3 regions of the Pseudomonas sp. KB_15 genome follow, and region 3 is predicted to be linked to each of the others. Evidence: predicted binding sites of a transcription regulator. Region 3 holds the regulator's gene; each other region holds the start of a gene.
What was found. Region 3 encodes FliA, which starts transcription of late flagellar genes. Its sites were predicted from a motif close to CTAAAGTTTNNNNNNNNNNNGCCGNTAA; they were not measured.
Positions count from the first base shown of each region.

Region 1: a site for FliA is predicted at 6,462-6,489, ahead of AB4Z35_RS26545 (flagellar protein MotY). Genes of this name have one in related genera too.
Region 2: a site for FliA is predicted at 1,201-1,228, ahead of flgM (flagellar biosynthesis anti-sigma factor FlgM). Genes of this name have one in related genera too.

Region 1 is NZ_JBFREX010000053.1:2,243-10,394, reverse strand. Features, by position in the region: gene AB4Z35_RS26580 (RnfABCDGE type electron transport complex subunit G) at 1-519, shown strand, start outside; gene AB4Z35_RS26575 (Rnf-Nqr domain containing protein) at 512-1,096, shown strand; gene nth (endonuclease III) at 1,122-1,760, shown strand; gene AB4Z35_RS26565 (PA3496 family putative envelope integrity protein) at 1,868-2,047, shown strand; gene AB4Z35_RS26560 (response regulator transcription factor) at 2,127-2,753, opposite strand; gene AB4Z35_RS26555 (hypothetical protein) at 3,296-3,994, shown strand; gene AB4Z35_RS26550 (argininosuccinate synthase) at 4,144-5,361, opposite strand; gene AB4Z35_RS26545 (flagellar protein MotY) at 5,491-6,396, opposite strand; gene pyrC (dihydroorotase) at 6,556-7,602, shown strand; gene rnt (ribonuclease T) at 7,599-8,152, shown strand, end outside.
Region 2 is NZ_JBFREX010000007.1:53,419-58,302, reverse strand. Features, by position in the region: gene AB4Z35_RS10370 (flagellar brake protein) at 1-228, opposite strand, end outside; gene AB4Z35_RS10365 (flagella synthesis protein FlgN) at 322-789, opposite strand; gene flgM (flagellar biosynthesis anti-sigma factor FlgM) at 838-1,164, opposite strand; gene flgA (flagellar basal body P-ring formation chaperone FlgA) at 1,332-2,090, opposite strand; gene AB4Z35_RS10350 (chemotaxis protein CheV) at 2,174-3,139, shown strand; gene cheR (protein-glutamate O-methyltransferase CheR) at 3,152-3,979, shown strand; gene flgB (flagellar basal body rod protein FlgB) at 4,348-4,755, shown strand; gene flgC (flagellar basal body rod protein FlgC) at 4,759-4,884, shown strand, end outside.
Region 3 is NZ_JBFREX010000006.1:123,393-131,544, reverse strand. Features, by position in the region: gene AB4Z35_RS09985 (protein-glutamate methylesterase/protein-glutamine glutaminase) at 1-580, opposite strand, end outside; gene AB4Z35_RS09980 (chemotaxis protein CheA) at 629-2,935, opposite strand; gene AB4Z35_RS09975 (protein phosphatase CheZ) at 2,983-3,771, opposite strand; gene AB4Z35_RS09970 (chemotaxis response regulator CheY) at 3,793-4,164, opposite strand; gene fliA (RNA polymerase sigma factor FliA) at 4,333-5,073, opposite strand; gene fleN (flagellar synthesis regulator FleN) at 5,070-5,900, opposite strand; gene flhF (flagellar biosynthesis protein FlhF) at 6,017-7,345, opposite strand; gene flhA (flagellar biosynthesis protein FlhA) at 7,357-8,152, opposite strand, start outside.

The DNA of each region.
Region 1 (8,152 bases), on a different contig from region 3:
ATTGCAGCCGAACAGCGCCTGATCGACAGCCGTAATCTGCTGGACCTGATCCCGCCAGACAGCTACGACAATCAACCGCTCGAACACCCCATCAGGATCGATGCAACCGCCCTGACCAACAGCACCTTGCTCGGTGGTTATCTGGCGACCCGGGCCGATCAACCCGTCGCGGTATTGCTGCGCAGTCAAACCCTTGGCTACGCCGGTGCCATCGACCTGTTGATCGCTGTCGACGCCAATGGCCGGTTGCTGGGCGTCAAAACCCTCAAACAGTCGGAAACACCAGGACTGGGAGCACGGATCGCCGACTGGCCCAATGCCTGGCTTCAGATTTTTTCCGGCAAATCTCGAACAGATCCCAACGACAGCGGCTGGGCGCTGAAAAAAGATCAGGGGCAGTTCGATCAGATCGCAGGCGCGACCATCACCTCAAGAGCGGTGATCAATGCCGTCCACGATGCCTTGCGCTACTTTGATGAACACCGGCAACAACTGCTCGGAAACCCTGCCCATGGATAACTCATCGACTCTGCGCAACGCCTTGATGCTGACGCCGCTGATTGGCGCCACCCACTCACTGGCAGCCGCACTTGGCCTGTGCCTGATGTTCATGGTGGTGACCCAGTTGTTCAGTCTGGCCATGGGCGCCCTGCGATCCCGACTGGTCCCGGCGACCCGCTTGCTGGCCAGCATCCTGTTGGCGGCCACGCTCACCAGTTGCGCGGAACTCATGGCACAAGCCTGGTCGCTGCAATGGCAGCAGCATCTGGGGTTTTATGGCGCCTTGATCGCCTTGCAATGCGTCGTTCTGGAACACACCGGGTTCTTTCAGAACGGCTGGCACCAACGCCTGCGACTCAATGGCCTGTTTGCCACGCTGATGATCGCGCTGGGCCTGCTGCGCGAACTTATCGGCAACGGGACACTCGCAAGCCACCTGTCGTGGCTGACCGGCACAACGCAAGCTGACTGGCAAGGCTGGGTGCTGATGGCCGATGGCGGTCTGCGCCTGGCCACATTGGTCCCTGGCGGGTTTATTCTGCTCGGATTGCTGATCGCCGCCTGGCAGGCCTGGCGCCCCACGCCCACACATTGATTGCCTTCGAGGAAACGCACCGCCCATGAATGCCGCAAAACGTCTGGAAATATTCCGCAGACTGCACGAGGACAACCCGGAACCAAAGACCGAGTTGGCCTATTCCTCTGCGTTCGAATTGCTGATTGCCGTGATTCTCTCGGCGCAGTCGACCGATGTCGGCGTCAACAAGGCCACAGCCAAACTGTTCCCGGTTGCCAATACCCCGGCAGCGATCCATGCCCTGGGTATCGAAGGACTGTCGGAGTACATCAAGACCATCGGTCTGTACAACAGCAAAGCGAAAAACGTGATCGAAACCTGCCGCTTGCTGGTCGAGCACCACGCCGGTGAAGTGCCACAAACCCGCGAAGAGCTGGAGGCGCTGCCCGGTGTCGGCCGCAAAACCGCCAATGTGGTACTCAATACCGCATTTCGTCAGCTGACCATGGCCGTCGACACGCATATTTTCCGGGTCAGCAACCGGACCGGCATTGCTCCCGGCAAGAATGTGGTGGAAGTCGAGAAAAAGCTGATGAAATTCGTGCCCAAGGAGTACCTGCTCGACTCCCATCACTGGCTGATCCTTCACGGCCGCTATGTTTGCCTGGCTCGCAAGCCACGATGCGGAAGCTGCCGGATCGAGGACTTGTGCGAATACAAGCACAAAACCTCCGACGATTGAGGCGCTCTTGGGTTTTTTGAATTATCGATTGAAAAAAACTTTTTTACCCGCCGGGAGATTGTCGATATAAGGAGCGCCAAAGGCCTTCTTAAGCCTGGAGTAATTAAATGAGTACTGGCAAAGAGCAATTGGACGTAGAAGACGACTTCACCACCGCCGAAACCGATGACGCTGAGCCGGTGGTTGAAGTAGCGAAAACTAATCTGAGCAAACGCCGCACCATCGACAATCTGCTGGAGGAGCGCCGACTGCAAAAGCAATTGGCCGATTACGATTTTGACTTATGACACCTGAAAGCCTCCCGAAACGGAGGCTTTTTTTATGGTGGCTGCCCTGGCAGGCGCTCCTTGTCGCGCAGTTACCTCATTACACCAGACCATTGCGTTGTGCCAGTTCGATCAGATCGACCAGAGACCGCGCATTCAGTTTGAGCAACAGACGGGTCTTGTAGGTACTGACGGTTTTATTACTGAGAAACATTCCATCGGCAATCTCTTTGTTGGTCTTCCCTTTAGCCAACTGTTGCAGAACCATCATTTCCCGCCCCGACAATCGATCAACCATATCGGCCTCACTTGCATTCCCCAGACTGCAACGCACGGTATGCAAGGCTTGATTGGGAAAGTAACTGTAGCCTGACAACACGGCCTTTATAGCACTGAGCAACTCCGTCAGGTCTTGTTGCTTGCAGACATAACCGGCCGCACCGGATTGCATGCAACGCATGGAAAAATGCCCCGGCGCCTGGGAAGTCAAAATCAGCACTTTCATCGGCATTGAGGTCGACGACAAACGCGCGATGACTTCCAACCCGTCCAGTTTCGGAATCCCGATATCCAGAATGACAATATCCGGCATAAGTTCACGGGCCAGTTGCAGTGCATCCACACCATTATCGGTTTCTGCAATAACTTCGTAGCCATGACGTTCCATCAGCATACGTACCGCAAGACGAATGACGGGGTGATCATCCACGATCAGCACTTTATTCATGGGCAAGTCCAATTTTCGCTGTTCGAATTTTTAGAGCCCGCACAATAGCCTAGTCGTTTCACCCATGGCATGTCGCCCCTTCCAGCCACCTGCACCAAGAGACATCCCCTACAAACAACACGGATTTCTCCTACAAGAAACCCTCGAGCGGAATGAGTTGAAAACTGTATCAGCGTCAGTGTGTCGCACTTTCCAGCAGTCGCCTCTATCGATTTACGACCAAAATTTTCCGAGAGCCTGCCTGAACCGTCGCGCCCTGAAAAATATAAGCCTCCAGTCCTCCGTTAAAATGTAACTGACATTTACGCACTCAACATTCACACAAGAAATATCACACACCAAGCATCCAATTACTCTTACAGCAAATAATTTTTTTTGAGCAATCATTAAAACACACCCGACATCCAAAAAAATCGAACAGCAACCAAACAAACAAAAACACCTGTCAAAACCAGAAAACAATAAAAATCACTACAATAATCGCCACATCAAACCAACTTCATAATCATTCGAGAAAAGACAATCCAGCATGAGTACAGAACATGATAAGAAAACAAATTACCAACCCGATGACAATTATCGCGATATTCGCAGCACTCTCTGAAACTTCGGCAGCCGTTTCTCTCCCCTTCCTTGACCAAGAGGAAAGAGAGCTCTATGTCTGGTTTCTGATCAGCTTTCCGTTTTACTTACTTTTGCTTTTTTTCGCGACACTCAACTTCAACTACAAATCACTTTATGCGCCGTCCGACTTTGAAAAGGGAAAACACTTCATGAAGGTCATGGATGATGCTGGGAGGCCGGAAAAAAAAGCGTCCGGGAAGCCGCCTGGGAATTCCGCTCTGGAAACCTCAACGAATGACCGGCAGACAGCCCGGACGCCCTGCGGCGCACAGGACCCACCAACAGAGATTGGTCTGCAAACCACCGTCTTTGTTCAGCATCAGCTTCAGTTACCGGAACTTGTAAAAGACCTGTACATCGTTGATGCACGATGGATGAGCAAGGAGGTCGAGTTTGGCGCGCTGCTGGAAAATACCCGCAAGCCACGGGAAAAGACGGCGTATGTGATTCTGTTTGTCACTTGTGCCGTTTCGGAGACTTTTCTGAAAGCCTGTGCGCTTAAATACTCAAAGCAGACCAGGAAGCGCTGTGCCGCCTTTTATGCTGCCTACAATCTGGACTCGCACAGGTTGTCGGTCGTTGATCAAGCCGGACAACCGGCCAACGACAACGCGTAGTACAGGACGGACTATTGGAAGGAGAAAAACAGAAAATCGTCAGCGGAAACGAAAACACCCGACAACGTAGTAACTGGCGTCACACCCCGCTTTCAGGTGCCTGACCTCGTCGAGGACGAGGTCAGGCACCCATCACGAGTTCAAAGGTCTCAGAACAGCTTCCGGCCTTTGTTCGCCGCAATGCGCATGCGCAGGGCATTGAGCTTGATGAAGCCCGCTGCATCCGCCTGGTTGTACGCGCCGCCATCTTCTTCGAAGGTAGCGATGTTGGCGTCGAACAGCGAGTCGTCGGACTTGCGGCCAGTAACGATCACATTGCCCTTGTACAGCTTCAGGCGCACAACGCCGTTTACGTTGACCTGGGACGCATCGATCATCTGTTGCAGCATCAGACGCTCAGGGCTCCACCAGTAGCCGGTGTAGATCAGGCTGGCGTACTTGGGCATCAGCTCGTCTTTGAGGTGAGCCACTTCGCGGTCCAGGGTGATCGATTCGATCGCACGGTGGGCGCGCAGCATGATGGTGCCGCCAGGGGTTTCGTAGCAGCCACGGGACTTCATGCCCACATAGCGGTTCTCGACGATGTCGAGACGGCCGATACCGTGCTCACCACCGATACGGTTCAGGGTCGCCAGCACGGTGGCCGGAGTCATTTCGACGCCGTCCAGCGCGACGATGTCGCCGTTGCGGTAGGTCAGTTCCAGGTACTGCGGCTTGTCTGGAGCGTTTTCCGGGGAAACGGTCCAGCGCCACATGTCTTCTTCGTGCTCGGTCCAGGTGTCTTCCAGCACGCCGCCTTCATAGGAGATGTGCAGCAGGTTGGCATCCATGGAGTACGGGGACTTCTTCTTGCCGTGGCGCTCGATCGGGATCGCGTGCTTATCGGCGTAGTCCATCAGCTTTTCACGGGACAGCAGGTCCCACTCGCGCCACGGAGCGATCACTTTCACACCTGGCTTCAAGGCGTACGCACCGAGTTCGAAACGAACCTGGTCGTTACCCTTGCCGGTGGCGCCATGGGAAATGGCGTCAGCGCCAGTTTCGTTGGCGATTTCGATCAGGCGCTTGGCGATCAACGGACGAGCGATGGAAGTACCCAGCAGGTACTCGCCTTCGTAAACGGTGTTGGCGCGGAACATCGGGAAAACGAAATCGCGCACGAACTCTTCGCGCAAGTCGTCGATGTAGATCTCTTTGACGCCCATGGCCTGAGCCTTGGCGCGTGCAGGTTCGACCTCTTCGCCCTGACCCAGGTCAGCGGTGAAGGTCACCACTTCACAGTTATAAGTATCCTGCAGCCACTTGAGGATCACCGAAGTGTCCAGGCCGCCGGAATATGCCAGAACGACCTTGTTTACGTCCGCCATGCCATCACTCCACGGGGTTCTACGGAAAGCCGTGAAGTCTACCGCTCATGCAGGATAATTTACAGTGGCGCGACAGCTTATGACGACAAAGCGACAGAATCTGTCGAGAGCGCGACGACGACCGAAGAGTCAGGAAGTTGCCGAAGTGGCCGCTTTCGTCGCCTGCGGGGCGACTTGTTCCGTAGGTGCTCCGCGCTCCAGACGTACCGCTACCCGACGGTTCTTCGCGCGGTTGGCGTTGCTGGTATTAGGCGCCAACGGATAACGTTCGCCATGGAAACGCACGGTGATTTGCGACTCCTGGATGCCGTTGGCCTTGAAGAACTCCATCACTGCCAGGGCTCGGCGCCGCGACAGGTCGCGGTTGGTCAGGCGGTTGCCGCTGTTGTCGGAGTGACCGTCGAGTTCGATGTGATTGACCGTCGGATCGGCCTTCATGTACTCCAGCATCACCTGCAGCCTGGCCTTCGCGGCGCTGTCGAGTTCGATTCCGCCGCCCGGGAAGCCGATTTCGGATTGCTTCACCTGCTCGAAATTCTGCGGCAACAATTTGGCCACGCAACCTTGGTAATCGGCAAAGGCCTTGTTGAACCTGACCGGCAACAAACGCACTTCCGAGACCCGGCCATCCCCCGAGGAATGGCGAACCACCGGGCTGCGACCGTCCATCAGACCGTTGATCAGGCGTCCGGCCTGAACCTGTGAACTGTTGAACAACACGTTGCCGCTGCCGATTCTCACCGTGCCCAGATTGATATCGTCACGCCCCGGTTGCCACGGTGCCGCAGCGGCCAGCAAGGTCACCGAACCGCCGCCGATCATCGGGTTGTAGGTTTTCAGACGAAAAATAGCCTGCTCGCCGGCACGACGCACGAACTCGCCGGTACCGAAGTCGGTGATCGGTTGCGTCAGACGGCATTCGAACTTGTCTCCTTCGACCGTCCACTCAATGTTCTCCAGACGGGTCTGGAAAGTGAGCGCCATTGCCGGGAGGCTGGCAAACACACTGAGCAAGGCTAAATAACGCTGGCGCACGGGAGGCTCCACTGGCTTCTACAACAAAAAGACCGACACACAGATGTTTACGGCATACCTGTTGGATATCGGATGCTTCCTGCAAAACTTGATAGCGAGTGCCTGCAAGAGTCTTTTCCGGTAGCATTCCCTTGAGTTTGACCCGCCTGGAATCCCCTCATGTCCGACCGCCTGACCCTGCTGCGTCCCGACGACTGGCATATTCATCTTCGCGATGGTGCCGTGTTGGCCAATACCGTCGCGGATGTCGCGCGCACCTTTGGCCGCGCCATCATCATGCCCAACCTGGTTCCACCGGTGCGCACCGCGGCCGAAGCCGACGGCTATCGCCAGCGGATTCTCGCTGCCCGCCCGGCTGGCAGCTCGTTCGAGCCGCTGATGGTCCTGTACCTGACCGACCGCACCCAGCCTGAAGAAATTCGCGAGGCCAAGGCCAGCGGATTCATTCACGCCGCCAAGCTGTACCCGGCCGGCGCGACCACCAACTCGGACTCTGGCGTCACCAGCATCGACAAGATCTTCCCAGCACTCGAGGCCATGGCCGAAGTCGGGATGCCGTTGTTGGTTCACGGTGAGGTCACCCGTGGCGATGTCGACGTGTTCGACCGCGAAAAAATCTTCATCGATGAGCACATGCGCCGTGTGGTCGAACGTTTCCCGACCCTCAAAGTGGTTTTCGAACACATCACCACCGCGGACGCCGTGCAGTTCGTCAACTCGGCTTCGGCCAACGTAGGCGCGACCATCACGGCTCACCACCTGCTGTACAACCGCAACCACATGCTGGTGGGCGGGATTCGGCCGCACTTCTATTGCCTGCCGATCCTCAAGCGCAATACGCACCAGGAAGCCCTGCTCGACGCCGCCACCAGCGGCAGCGAGAAGTTTTTCCTCGGCACCGACTCGGCGCCCCACGCCCAGCACGCCAAGGAGGCGGCCTGCGGTTGCGCCGGTTGCTACACCGCCTTTGCTGCCATCGAGATGTATGCCGAAGCCTTCGAACAGCGCAATGCGCTGGACAAGCTCGAAGCCTTCGCCAGCCTCTACGGCCCTCGGTTCTATGGTCTGCCGGCCAACACCGATCGCATCACCCTGGTCCGCGAAGAATGGACCGCCCCGACCAGCCTGCCGTTTGGCGAGCTGACCGTTATCCCGCTGCGCGCCGGTGAAAAACTGCGCTGGCGCCTGCTGGAGGAACACGCGTGAGTGAAGACCATTTCGACGACGAACTGGAAGGCAATGGCGGCGGAGGCGGCCCTCGTCATCCAATGGCCGCCAGGTTCCGTGGTTACCTGCCGGTTGTCGTCGACGTAGAAACCGGTGGCTTCAACTCGGCCACCGACGCCCTGCTGGAAATCGCCGCGACCACCATCGCCATGGATGAAAAGGGTTTTGTTTACCCGGATCACACTTACTTCTTCCGCGTCGAACCTTTCGAAGGCGCGAACATCGAAGCAGCCGCCCTGGAGTTCACCGGGATCAAGCTCGATCACCCGCTGCGCATGGCCGTGAGTGAAGAGTCTGCCCTGAACGATATCTTCCGCGGCGTGCGCAAGGCCCTCAAGGCCAATGGCTGCAAACGGGCGATCCTGGTCGGGCATAACAGCAGTTTCGACCTGGGCTTCCTGAATGCAGCGGTTGCGCGCCTGGACATGAAGCGCAATCCGTTCCATCCGTTCTCCAGTTTCGATACCGCCACGCTCGCGGGTCTCGCCTACGGCCAGACCGTGCTGGCCAAGGCGTGCCAGGCAGCGGA
Region 2 (4,884 bases), on a different contig from region 3:
CAGGTAGCGCTCGCCATCGCGGGGGATCATTTCGTCCAGGGCAATCATGTTGCTTTCACGGTCCAGCTCCACCAGATAGCTCTGGAAGCGCTGGCTGCGCTCGTGGAACGTGATGATCAGCGGGTCATGGCTTTCGAGCAGCTGGCGCAGGTTGCCGGAGATTTCCAAGGGCGTGGAGAGCACCTTGGGTGGCTGCGGAGCATCATCCACGGATAAGGCATTGGACACGGTTAATCAATCTCCAGACAAAATTTGACTACGACTAGCCAGCATTTTGCCAGCATCTTTCGCGTCTTGGATAGAGCGGGCTCATCGACCGGCCTAAGCCTGACTGAGCGGGCGTGGCTTAGCAAGCTTGGAGAAGGTTCCGCTGGCATCGTAAAGCGCCGGGGTTTCACCGCCGTTAAGGATTTTCAGCTGGGTGGCTGTAGCGGCTTGCTGAGTGAGAATCGACTGGCCGTTGTTGGCATTGATGGCCTGGCACTGGGCCAGGAGATTGGTCAGCACGTCACTTTGCGCCAGCAACTGGTCACCGATGCTCGACTGGCTGGCCAGTTGCTCCAGGCCGGTACGGTTGGTCGGCAGGTTGAGGCTGGCGAGAATTTCACTGCGCTTGCGGCCATGCTGTTCGAGCAGAACGACCAATGCCTGTTTCTGCGCCAGGATGCCCTCGAGCAATGGCATGTCGCGGCCATGCAAGGCGAGGGATTCGGTCTGCAGTAACTCCAGCAAGTGTTGCGCTGGAGCAAAGTCGTCGGTGATCAGTTGCAGTAAATGAGTGTCGTGCATGGCTGGCCTTGGGTTTTAAGCGTCCAAAAGCCTGGCGCCGGCGATGGCCTAGCGCTGGGCTTCGAAGTTGAGCAGTTTGCTGGCTACACGGTTGCTGTCGACTTTATAGCTGCCATCGGCAATCGCTGCTTTCAACTCTGCCACGCGGGCTTTGTCGACGGCAGGCTGATCGCGCAGCTTGTCAGTGACCTTCTGCAACTGTTGAGCCTCATTGCTGAGATGTACCGATTCCCCGCTTTTGACGGTACCGGCCTGTTCGGCCGCGGACTCCAGCGGCGCGGATTTGTCGGCTTCGGCGCTTTCCTTGCTGGCGCTGGTACGTGTACTGCCCGTAAGGGACGAGGAGCTGTTCAAACGGCTGAAATCGATGACCATGATAAAAAACCTCTGGGAATTTGGACGCTTGCCATGGTTTCGGCCATTCCCTGGAAAACTTTAGGCTCATTTATCAATGAACCTCGCGCGCGTCAGCGCTTGCCCTGCATGGAGCACAGTCTAGGGAACCGCCGCGGCAAGCGCCACATTCCGATGAACAGTGAGCTTTACATGGACACTTCCACCTGCCCCGGCGCCATCACCTGCGCCTTGATGACTCGCTGGGAATTGAGGTTTTTCACCCGGATCTGTTCGCTCAGGCTGCCGTTCGACAGGGCTTCGCCCGGCATGCGCACGCTGAGCGTACCGCTGCGGGCGGTAATCACCACCTGATCACCCTTGCGGATGACCTCGGCCTGTTCGATATGTACCAGGGTAATCACCTGGTCGGCGACCATTGGTCGGGTCAGTCGCTGTCCAACCGCCTGGTCGAGGGTGGTCAGGTAGCCCTGGCCGATCAGGCTGATATCGCGCTCGCGCAGGATTACATCCCCAGGCTCGACAATGGCGGCGCGGCGCAGTGGCCGGGCGGTGGTCACGACATCGCGAAACAGGCGGACTTGAGCGGGTACGAACACTGTCCAGGGGGAAGCGCCCTCGCAGCGGACCTTGACCGTGACCCGTCCCAGCGGCTTGGGACTCTCAAGGGTCGCTGTCAATTCCTTGTCGCACATGGGCATGTGCATGCGCGGGTCGAGCGGGTTGACCTGGATTTCGTAGCGACCTTCCGTTTGACTGGTGGCCAGATAGTCTTCTACGGTGAATTCAAGAAAGCCCTGAGTGACGCCGATAAGCATGTCAGGCAAGGTAACCGCGTCAGCAAGGGCAGGGCTGCCAGCGTTGAACAGGCAAACGGCCGCCAGCACGCCGAGCAATTTTCGGCAGGGTGTGGTCAAGTGTCGGAAAAATGTCGGTTCTGTGTTCATAACGATTAAAAAAGCAAGCGCCGTGCCGTTCAGTGATGAAGGCGCGTCGCAACAACACTTGGCGTTGGTGTAGGAGTCTGGGCATGGCTGGTGTAATGGATTCGGTGAACCAGCGCACGCAACTGGTGGGGCAGAATCGCCTTGAGCTGTTGTTGTTCCGTCTCGACGGCCAGCAGCTGTACGGGATCAACGTTTTCAAGGTTCGGGAGGTGCTGCAATGCCCCAAACTGACTCTGATGCCCAAGTCCAGTCCTGTCGTGTGCGGCGTGGCGAATATCCGGGGGGCGACCATTCCGATCCTTGATCTGGCGATGGCGACCGGCTCCGGTGCTTTGAAGGACAAGAACAATCCCTTCGTGATCATCACGGAGTACAACACCAAGACCCAGGGTTTCCTGGTTCGCTCGGTGGAGCGCATCGTCAACATGAACTGGGAGGAGATCCATCCGCCACCCAAGGGCACTGGACGCGATCACTACCTGACGGCGGTGACGCGAGTCGACAATCAGCTGGTTGAAATCATCGACGTCGAGAAAGTGCTGGCGGAAGTGGCACCGACGCCGGAAGCGATCTCCGTGGGTGTGGTGGATGTCGAAACCCAACACAAGGCGCTTTCGTTGCGTGTGCTGACGGTTGACGACTCGTCGGTGGCGCGCAAGCAGGTCACGCGTTGCCTGCAAACGGTCGGTGTCGAAGTGGTGGCGTTGAACGACGGTCGGCAAGCGCTGGATTACCTGCGCAAACTGGTCGACGAGGGCAAGAAGCCGGAAGAAGAGTTCCTGATGATGATCTCCGATATCGAAATGCCGGAGATGGACGGGTACACCCTGACGGCGGAAATCCGCAACGACCCGCGCATGCAAAAGCTTCATATCATCCTGCATACTTCGTTGTCGGGAGTGTTCAATCAGGCGATGGTCAAGAAGGTCGGTGCCGATGACTTCCTGGCCAAGTTCCGTCCTGATGACCTGGCATCCCGGGTGGTCGACCGGATCAAGGCAGCAGATATCAGCCAGGGGCCTGCACCCCTGGCAGTCAACACGATTTAAGAGGCGGCATCATTGTCTACGGGTAATTTGGATTTCGAACAGTTCCGGGTATTCCTGGAAAAAGCCTGTGGCATTTTGCTCGGTGAAAACAAGCAGTACCTGGTCTCCAGCCGTCTCAACAAACTGATGGAACAGCAAGGCATCAAGTCTTTGGGTGAGCTGGTTCAGCGCATGCAGACCCAGCCGCGTAGCGGTTTGCGCGAACAGGTGGTGGATGCCATGACCACCAACGAAACCCTGTGGTTTCGAGACACCTACCCGTTTGAAGTCTTGAAGAACAAGGTACTGCCCGAAGCGATCAAGGCCAGTCCCGGCCAGCGCCTGCGCATCTGGTCGGCGGCGTGCTCGTCGGGGCAGGAGCCGTATTCGCTGTCGATGTCCATCGACGAGTTCGAGCGGGTCAACCTGGGCCAGTTGAGGATGGGCGTGCAGATCGTTGCCACCGACCTGTCCGGGACCATGCTGAACAACTGCAAGACCGGCGAATACGACAGTCTGGCCATCGGTCGCGGTCTGTCGCCTGAGCGCCTGCAGCGTTATTTCGACCCGAAAGGGCCGGGGCGCTGGGCGATCAAGGCACCGATCAAGAGCCGGGTGGAATTCCGTTCGTTCAACCTGCTGGACAGCTACGCGAGCCTCGGCAAGTTCGACATCGTGTTCTGCCGCAACGTGTTGATCTACTTCTCCGCCGAGGTGAAGAAGGACATCCTGTTGCGCATCCACAGCACGTTGAAGCCGGGCGGTTACCTGTTCCTCGGTGCTTCCGAAGCACTGAACGGTTTGCCGGATCATTACCAGATGGTCCAGTGCAGCCCGGGGATCATTTACCAGGCGAAGTGATTTCGCTGGCGTCGGCAAAAAAAACGGGAGTCCTCAGGGGCTCCCGTTTTTTTGTGCCTGCTGATTTCTCACGGGTACCACCTACTCCCTGTGGGAGCGGGCTTGCCCGCGAAAGCGGTAGATCAGAAAAGTCATATCGGCTGACACGACGCCTTCGCGGGCAAGCCCGCTCCCACAGGGTCAAGTGTTGTCCTCCAAATCAAGTAAGGCGGCAGAAAAGCGACATCCGGCGGAAAACCGTTGCCGCTTTTCTGGCATTGCCGCGTTGCCATGGCCGGCAAAGCCCCGGTTTCCGGGCTTTTTTGAATTGGCATGGGGCTTGCTAAGTTGATCCTACGAAAAATCAGGTCACCCGAAGGTTTCCCGACATGAGCATCAGCTTCGATAAAGCGCTCGGTATCCACGAACAAGCCCTGGGCTTCCGCGCCCAGCGTGCCGAAGTCCTGGCCAATAACATCGCCAACGCCGATACCCCGAACTACAAGGCTCGGGACCTGGACTTCTCGAAGGTACTCGCCGAGCAGAACGAGAAAACCAAAAACGGCACCTTCGCCTTGAACATGACCAACAGCCGTCACATCGAAGCTGAAGGCCTGGGCAATGGCGACGAGTCGTTGCTGTATCGCACGCCGATGCAACCGTCGATCGACCAGAACACCGTGGACGCTCAGCTGGAACAGTCGAACTACGCGGAAAACGCGATCGGCTTCCAGGCCAGCTTCACCCTGCTCAACAGCAAATTCAAAGGGCTGGTGTCAGCCCTGCGCGGAGAGTAAGCCATGTCTCTATCCAGTGTTTTCAACATTGCCGGTAGCGGCATGAGTGCGCAGACCACGCGTTTGAACACCGTCGCTTCGAACATCGCCAACGCCGAGACCGTCTCGTCGAGCATCGACCAGACCTAC
Region 3 (8,152 bases):
GTTTGTAGTTTTTGCGTTTCGGCGCGGGCGACGAAGGGGCGGCCGCATGCGCGCGCGCAGGGATCGGTGCCGGTGCCGGACGCACGGGCGCATTGCTGCCAAAGCTGCCCACGCTCGAAGGCGCAGGCGTCGGGGCCGGCGCAGCGACAGGCGCCGGAGCGCTGTAGTGACTGACACGACGATTACTGCGCGAGATGCTCAGAATCTTCTCGCACAGCAGTTGTTTGACCTTCTCGGGGTTGCGCGAGATGTCTTCGAAATTCTTCGGCAGGAAGTCCACCGCGCCGGCATCCAGCGCATCGAGGGTGACGCGGGCGCCTTCGTGGGTCAGCGAGGAGAACATCAGGACCGGGGTCGGGCAGCGTTGCATGATGTGCCGCACGGCAGTGATGCCGTCCATCATCGGCATCTCGTAGTCCATGGTGATCACGTCGGGCTTGAGGGCCAGCGCCTGATCAATCGCCTCTTTGCCGTTGGTCGCCGTGCCGACGACCTGGATATTCGAATCCGCTGAAAGAATTTCCGAGACGCGGCGGCGGAAAAACCCCGAATCGTCCACCACCAGGACTTTGACTGCCATAAACACTCCATTAGATGGAGCGAGGCCAGGCGCCCCGCTCCACCAGAATCAAATACGCCGTGTGGCGTAACGCTTGAGCATGCTCGGAACATCGAGAATCAGCGCGATGCGGCCGTCACCGGTGATGGTGGCGCCGGACATGCCCGGCGTTCCCTGGAGCATTTTGCCCAATGGCTTGATGACCACTTCTTCCTGGCCCACCAGCTGATCGACGACAAAGCCGATCCGTTGCGTGCCCACCGAAAGGATCACCACATGACCCTCGCGCTGCTCTTCGTGAGCGGCGGAGCTGACCAGCCAGCGTTTGAGATAGAACAGTGGCAGTGCCTTGTCCCGCACGATCACCACTTCCTGGCCGTCCACGACGTTGGTGGTCGACAGGTCGAGGTGGAAGATCTCGTTGACGTTCACCAGCGGGAACGCAAACGCCTGGTTGCCGAGCATGACCATCAGCGTCGGCATGATCGCCAGGGTCAGAGGCACCTTGATGACGATCTTCGAACCCTGGCCCTTGACCGAGTAGATGTTGATCGAACCGTTGAGCTGGGAAATCTTGGTTTTCACCACGTCCATGCCCACGCCACGACCCGATACGTCGGAGATCTCAGTCTTGGTCGAGAAACCCGGGGCGAAGATCAGGTTGTAGCACTCGGTATCGCTCAGTCGGTCTGCCGCGTCCTTGTCCATCACACCGCGTTTAACCGCGATGGAACGCAAGACGTTCGGGTCCATGCCTTTACCGTCATCGGAGATCGACAGCAGGATGTGATCGCCCTCCTGCTCGGCCGCCAGGATGACCTTGCCACCACGGGCCTTGCCCGAGGCTTCGCGTTCTTCCGGCGATTCGATGCCGTGGTCGACCGCGTTGCGCACCAAGTGCACCAACGGATCGGCCAGGGCCTCGACGAGGTTCTTGTCGAGGTCGGTTTCTTCGCCGACCAGTTCCAGGTTGATCTCTTTCTTGAGCTGGCGAGCCAGGTCGCGAACCAGGCGCGGGAAGCGCCCGAAGACTTTCTTGATCGGTTGCATCCGGGTCTTCATGACCGCGGTTTGCAGGTCGGCGGTGACCACGTCGAGGTTCGACACGGCCTTGGACATGGCTTCGTCACCGCTGTTGAGGCCCAGACGGACCAGGCGGTTACGCACCAGCACCAGCTCGCCGACCATGTTCATGATTTCGTCGAGGCGCGCAGTATCGACCCGCACGGTGGTCTCGGCTTCACTGGCCGGTTTTTCTGCCGGTGGCGCGGCCGGAGCGCGGGACGATGCCAGTGCAGCAGCCGGTGCAGCAGCCGGTGCAGCAGCGGCTGCCGGGGCCGGCGCCTGGGCTTTTGGCTCCGGTGCCTTGGCCACAGGTTTGGGCGCCGCAGCCTTGGCTGCCGGTGCCGCAACAGAAGCGTTCGAACCGTTGGCCACAGCCGCGGTGCCGACTTCGCTGAACTTGCCTTTGCCGTGCAGTTCGTCGAGCAGCGCTTCGAACTCGTGATCGGAAATCAGATCGCTGCCGGCCGCCACCGCGCTTGGGGCTGCGGGGGCAGGTACTGAAGCAATGGCCGATTCCAGTGCCTCGACAGCAAAGTTGCCCTTGCCGTGCAGTTGGTCGAGCAGTGCTTCGAATTCGTCGTCGGTAATATCGGAACTGTCGCCTGCCGCCTTCGGGGCCTCTGGCGCAACGGGCGCAACGGGCGCAACGGGCGCCGGGACCACCGCATCGACGGCGAACTGGCCTTTACCATGCAGTTGATCGAGCAATGACTCGAACTCGGCATCGGTGATTTCGTCGCTGGCGGCCGTCTCGCTGGCAAGCGCCTGCGCAACTGCCGGAGCCTCAGCCTGGGCCTTGACGGCATTCAGCGAGTCCAGCAACTGCTCAAATTCATTGTCAGTGATGTCGCCCGAATCGGTTTCAGCCACGGGCGCTTCGACCGCGGCAGCAACAGGCGCAGAGGCCACCTCGTCAGCCGATTGCGGCTCGGCCAGACGGGCCAATGCCGCAAGCAATTCAGGTGTCGCAGCCGTGATCGGGCTGCGCTCGCGGACTTCGCTGAACATGCTGTTCACCGCGTCCAGCGCTTCGAGAACCACGTCCATCAGTTCCGAATCGACGCGCCGCTCACCCTTGCGCAGGATGTCGAACACGTTCTCGGCGATGTGGCAGCACTCCACCAGCTCATTGAGCTGGAGGAAGCCGGCGCCCCCTTTTACAGTGTGAAAACCGCGAAAAATTGCATTGAGCAAATCCGCATCATCCGGCCGGCTTTCCAGCTCGACCAGTTGCTCGGACAGTTGCTCAAGAATCTCGCCGGCCTCAACCAGGAAATCCTGAAGGATCTCTTCATCGGCGCCGAAGCTCATCAGGGGGGTGCTCCTAACAGGTCTAAAAACCTAAAATACCTAAAGTTCTAAAACCCTAGGCTGGATAGCAAATCGTCCACATCGTCCTGACCGGACACAACGTCTTCTCTTTTATCGGCATGAATCTGCGGACCTTCACCCTGAGAGAGATGTTTTTGTGGATCTTTTTCAGCAAGCATCGCTTCACGGTCATGTTCGATGCCCGCAAAGCGGTCCACCTGACTGGCCATCAGCACGAGCTTGAGCAGGTTGCTTTCAACTTCGGTGACCAACTGGGTCACGCGCTTGATCACTTGCCCTGTGAGGTCCTGGTAATCCTGGGCGAGCAGGATGTCGTTCAGGTTGCCCGACACCGCGCGATTGTCCGTGCCGCTGCGCACCAGGAAACCGTCGACCCGCCGGGCCAGTTCACGAAACTCTTCAGCGCCGACTTCACGACGCATGAAGCGCCCCCAGTCCGTGCTCAAGGCCTGGGCTTCATCCGCCAGGCTGTTGACCAGCGGCGTGGCATTCTCCACCAGATCCATGGTGCGGTTGGCCGCGGCCTCGGTCAGCTTGACCACATACCCCAGACGCTCGGTGGCGTCGGTGATCTGCGACACTTCTTCGGCTTGCGGCATGTGCGGGTCAATCTGGAAATTGACGATCGCGCTATGCAGCTCGCGAGTGAGCTTGCCCACCTCCTGATACAGGCCGCGGTCACGGGTCTGGTTGAGCTCATGGATCAATTGCACCGCATCGCCGAACTTGCCTTTTTCAAGGCTCGCGACCAATTCGACGGCGTGTTTTTTCAGGGTCGATTCAAAGTCGCCCAATGAAGTTTCGTTATTGCCCATAGCTCCCCCGTGGCGCACTCATCAACCGATGCGTTCGAAAATCTTCTCGATTTTTTCTTTCAACGCCTGGGCCGTGAAGGGCTTGACCACATAGCCGTTAACGCCGGCCTGGGCCGCTTCGATGATCTGCTCACGCTTGGCTTCAGCGGTCACCATCAGCACCGGCAGGTGCTTGAGCTTTTCATCGGCACGCACGTGGCGCAGCAGATCGATACCGGTCATGCCAGGCATGTTCCAGTCCGTAACCAGAAAGTCGATGCTTCCGCTGTTGAGCACCGGAATGGCGGTAGTGCCATCGTCGGCCTCGACGGTGTTGGTGAACCCAAGGTCACGCAGCAGGTTCTTGATGATCCGCCGCATCGTTGAGAAGTCATCAACGATGAGGATTTTCATGTTCTTGTCCAATTCGACCTCCAAGCAGTCTTAAACGCGCCCAGCACCTGGACGCGCCATTTCAATCAATCCGGCAAAGCACTCAATGACTGTCTGGAGCACAACAGATCGAGACCGGCGCAGTTCAACACCACACCAGCTTCGTTCACAGTGTCCCCCACACTGCCTTCAGCGCGCTCGCCACTCCCCCAAACGCCCCCGCAAACGGGCCGCGCACTGGCTGTGTAACTGGCTGACCCGAGATTCGCTGACCCCCAGGACCTCACCGATTTCCTTGAGGTTCAACTCTTCGTCGTAGTACAGCGCCAACACCAGTCGCTCACGCTCCGGCAAATTGGCAATCGCATCCGCCAGCGCAGCCTGGAAGCGTTCATCTTCCAGATCGCGTGACGGCTCGAGATGAGCACTCGCGCCATCCTCGTGCAGCCCTTCGTGTTCGCCGTCCTGCAACAGATCGTCGAAACTGAACAGCCGGCTGCCCAGGGTGTCGTTCAAAATTCCGTAGTAATCGTCGAGACTCAATTGGAGTTCGGCCGCAACTTCGTGATCTTTAGCATCACGGCCGGTTTTCGCTTCAATCGAGCGAATGGCGTCGCTGACCATGCGCGTATTGCGGTGAACCGAACGTGGCGCCCAGTCCCCCTTGCGCACTTCATCGAGCATGGCGCCGCGGATTCGAATGCCCGCGTACGTCTCGAAACTGGCGCCTTTGCCGGCGTCATATTTGGTCGACACTTCAAGCAGGCCGATCATCCCGGCCTGGATCAGGTCTTCAACCTGGACACTGGCCGGCAAGCGCGCCAGCAAGTGGTAGGCAATGCGTTTAACCAGCGGCGCATAACGCTCGATCAGCTCGTACTGCGCATCACGTGCCGATGCTTTGTAGAGGTTGTAACCGCTGGCTGTCATAGCACAGGTCCTGCTGTCTGCTGCACGAGGCGCTCGACGAAAAACTCCAGGTGCCCGCGCGGGTTGGCAGGCAGTGGCCAGGTATCGACCTTCTGTGCGATGGCCTTGAACGCCAGCGAGCACTTGGAACGCGGGAAGGCCTCGTAGACGGCGCGCTGTTTCTGCACGGCCTTGCGCACGCTTTCGTCGTAGGGCACCGCGCCGACATATTGCAGGGCGACGTCGAGGAAGCGATCCGTGACCTTGGTCAACTTGGCGAACAGGTTGCGCCCTTCCTGCGGGCTCTGGGCCATGTTGGCCAGAACGCGGAAGCGGTTCATGCCGTAGTCGCGATTGAGCAACTTGATCAAGGCGTAGGCATCGGTAATCGAGGTCGGCTCGTCGCACACCACCAGCAGCACTTCCTGGGCTGCACGAACGAAGCTGACGACCGAGTCACCAATGCCCGCAGCGGTGTCGATCACCAATACGTCGAGGTTATCGCCGATATCACTGAAGGCCTGGATCAGACCGGCGTGCTGCGCAGGGCTCAGATGCACCATGCTCTGAGTGCCGGATGCGGCCGGAACGATACGAATGCCGCCTGGTCCCTGCAGCAGTACATCGCGCAGTTCGCAGCGGCCCTCGATCACGTCGGCCAGGGTACGTTTGGGTGTCAGGCCCAGTAGAACGTCGACGTTCGCCAACCCCAGGTCGGCGTCCAGCAACATGACGCGCCGGCCAAGCTCAGCCAAAGCCAGGGACAAGTTCACTGACACGTTAGTTTTCCCGACGCCACCTTTGCCGCCGGTCACCGCGATCACCTGTACGGGATGCATGCTGCCCATGTTATTTCTTTACCTTGTCTTGCATAGACGGAGGCCACATTACTGGCTGCGCGTTCGCAAACGGAACAATGCATGGCAGACCATCGATGTAGGTACAAAAACTGTTCATTATTACCTCAGCCAACCTGCTTGGTCGGGCTGTGGTAGATGTCAGCGAACATGTCAGCCATGGCTTCTTCGCTGGGTTCTTCCTGCATTTGCACACTCACGGCGCGACTGACCAACTGGTGACGACGCGGCAGATGGAGATCATCCGGAATCCGCGGACCATCGGTCAGGTACGCCACCGGCAGCTCATGACTGATGGCAAGGCTCAACACCTCACCCAGACTAGCCGTTTCATCCAGTTTAGTCAGGATGCAGCCAGCGAGCCCGCAACGCTTGTAACTGTGGTACGCGGCGGTTAGAACCTGTTTTTGGCTGGTGGTTGCCAGGACCAGATAATTTTTCGAGCGGATGCCACGACCGGCCAGGCTTTCGAGCTGCATGCGCAGGGCCGGATCGCTGGCCTGCAGGCCGGCGGTATCGATCAGCACCACGCGCTTGCGCAGCAAGGGTTCCAGAGCCTGCACCAGGGACTGGCCCGGATCGACGTGGGTCACCGACACATTGAGTATGCGCCCCAGGGTCTTGAGCTGCTCCTGGGCACCGATGCGGAAGCTGTCCATGCTCACCAGCGCAATGTTCTGCGCGCCGTACTTGAGCACGTAACGGGCGGCTAGCTTGGCCAGGGTGGTGGTCTTGCCCATGCCGGCCGGGCCGACCATGGCGATCACACCGCCCTCTTCCAGTGGCTCGACTTCCGGCGTAGCGATCATGCGCGCCAGGTGAGCCAGCAACATGCGCCAGGCCTGACGGGGTTCTTCGATTTCGCCAATCAGCGCCAGCAGGTCGCGCGACAGCGGGCCAGACAGGCCAATGCGTTGCAGGCGACGCCAGAGGTTGGCCTGGTCCGGACGGCTGCCCTGCAGCTGATTCCAGGCCAGGGAGCCCAGCTGGACTTCCATGAGTTCGCGCAGGCTGTTGAGTTCGAAACGCATCGAGTCGAACGCACGCGGGTCCACGCCTGTGGAGGTGGGTGCCGCAGCCGGTGCAGGACGACGGGGTTCGGTGTACGTCGGCTCGATCAGCGGCTCGGCGGCGGTCAGCGGCAGGCCGGCGAACAACTGGCGGTTGGTGCTCTTGTCGCTCTCGCCCTCGCCGCGCAGGCTCAATTCGGCCTGGGCGGTGACGATCCGCGACTGAGTCTTGCGCAGCTCGTCTTCGAGCTCCATGTTCGGAACCCGCGGCGCCAATGCCGACAACTTGTAATCCAGCGCAGCCGTCAGCTCGACACCACCGGCGATCCGGCGGTTGCCAATGATGGCGGCATCAGCGCCCAGCTCATCGCGAACCAGCTTCATGGCCTGACGCATATCGGCGGCGAAAAAACGCTTAACTTGCATAAACCACTACCTCAGCCGTTGGGCCCTACTGTCGCAACGATGGTCACTTGCTTGTTGTCAGGGATTTCCTGGTAAGCCAACACGTGCAAACCCGGGACTGCGAGCCGGCCGAATCGCGAGAGCATCGCGCGAACCGGACCGGCCACCAGCAGAATCACCGGCTGACCTTGCATCTCCTGGCGCTGCGCTGCGTCGATCAGCGAGCGTTGCAGCTTCTCAGCCATGCTTGGCTCCAGCAGAACGCCCTCTTCCGAGCCTTGCCCTGCCTTTTGCAGACTATTGAGCAATATCTGTTCCAACCTTGGCTCCAGCGTGATAACTGGCAGCTCCGACTCAGTGCCGACAATGCTTTGCACGATTGCACGGGATACGCCAACACGCACGGCGGCCACCAGAGCGGCGGTATCTTGACTCTTGGCGGCATTGTTGGCGATGGCCTCGGCAATGCTGCGGATATCGCGCACAGGCACTTGTTCGGCCAACAGCGCTTGCAACACCTTGAGCAGCTGCGACAGCGAAACCACCCCCGGCACCAGTTCCTCGGCCAGTTTCGGCGAGCTTTTGGCCAGTAACTGCATGAGTTGCTGCACTTCTTCGTGACCGATCAGTTCACTGGAATGCTTGTAGAGTATCTGGTTCAAGTGGGTAGCCACGACCGTACTGGCATCGACCACCGTATAACCGAGGGATTGCGCCTGGGCACGCTGGCTGATTTCGATCCAGACCGCCTCCAGACCGAAAGCCGGATCTTTGGCGGTAATGCCATTGAGCGTGCCGTAGACCTGCCCCGGGTTGATCGCCAGCTCA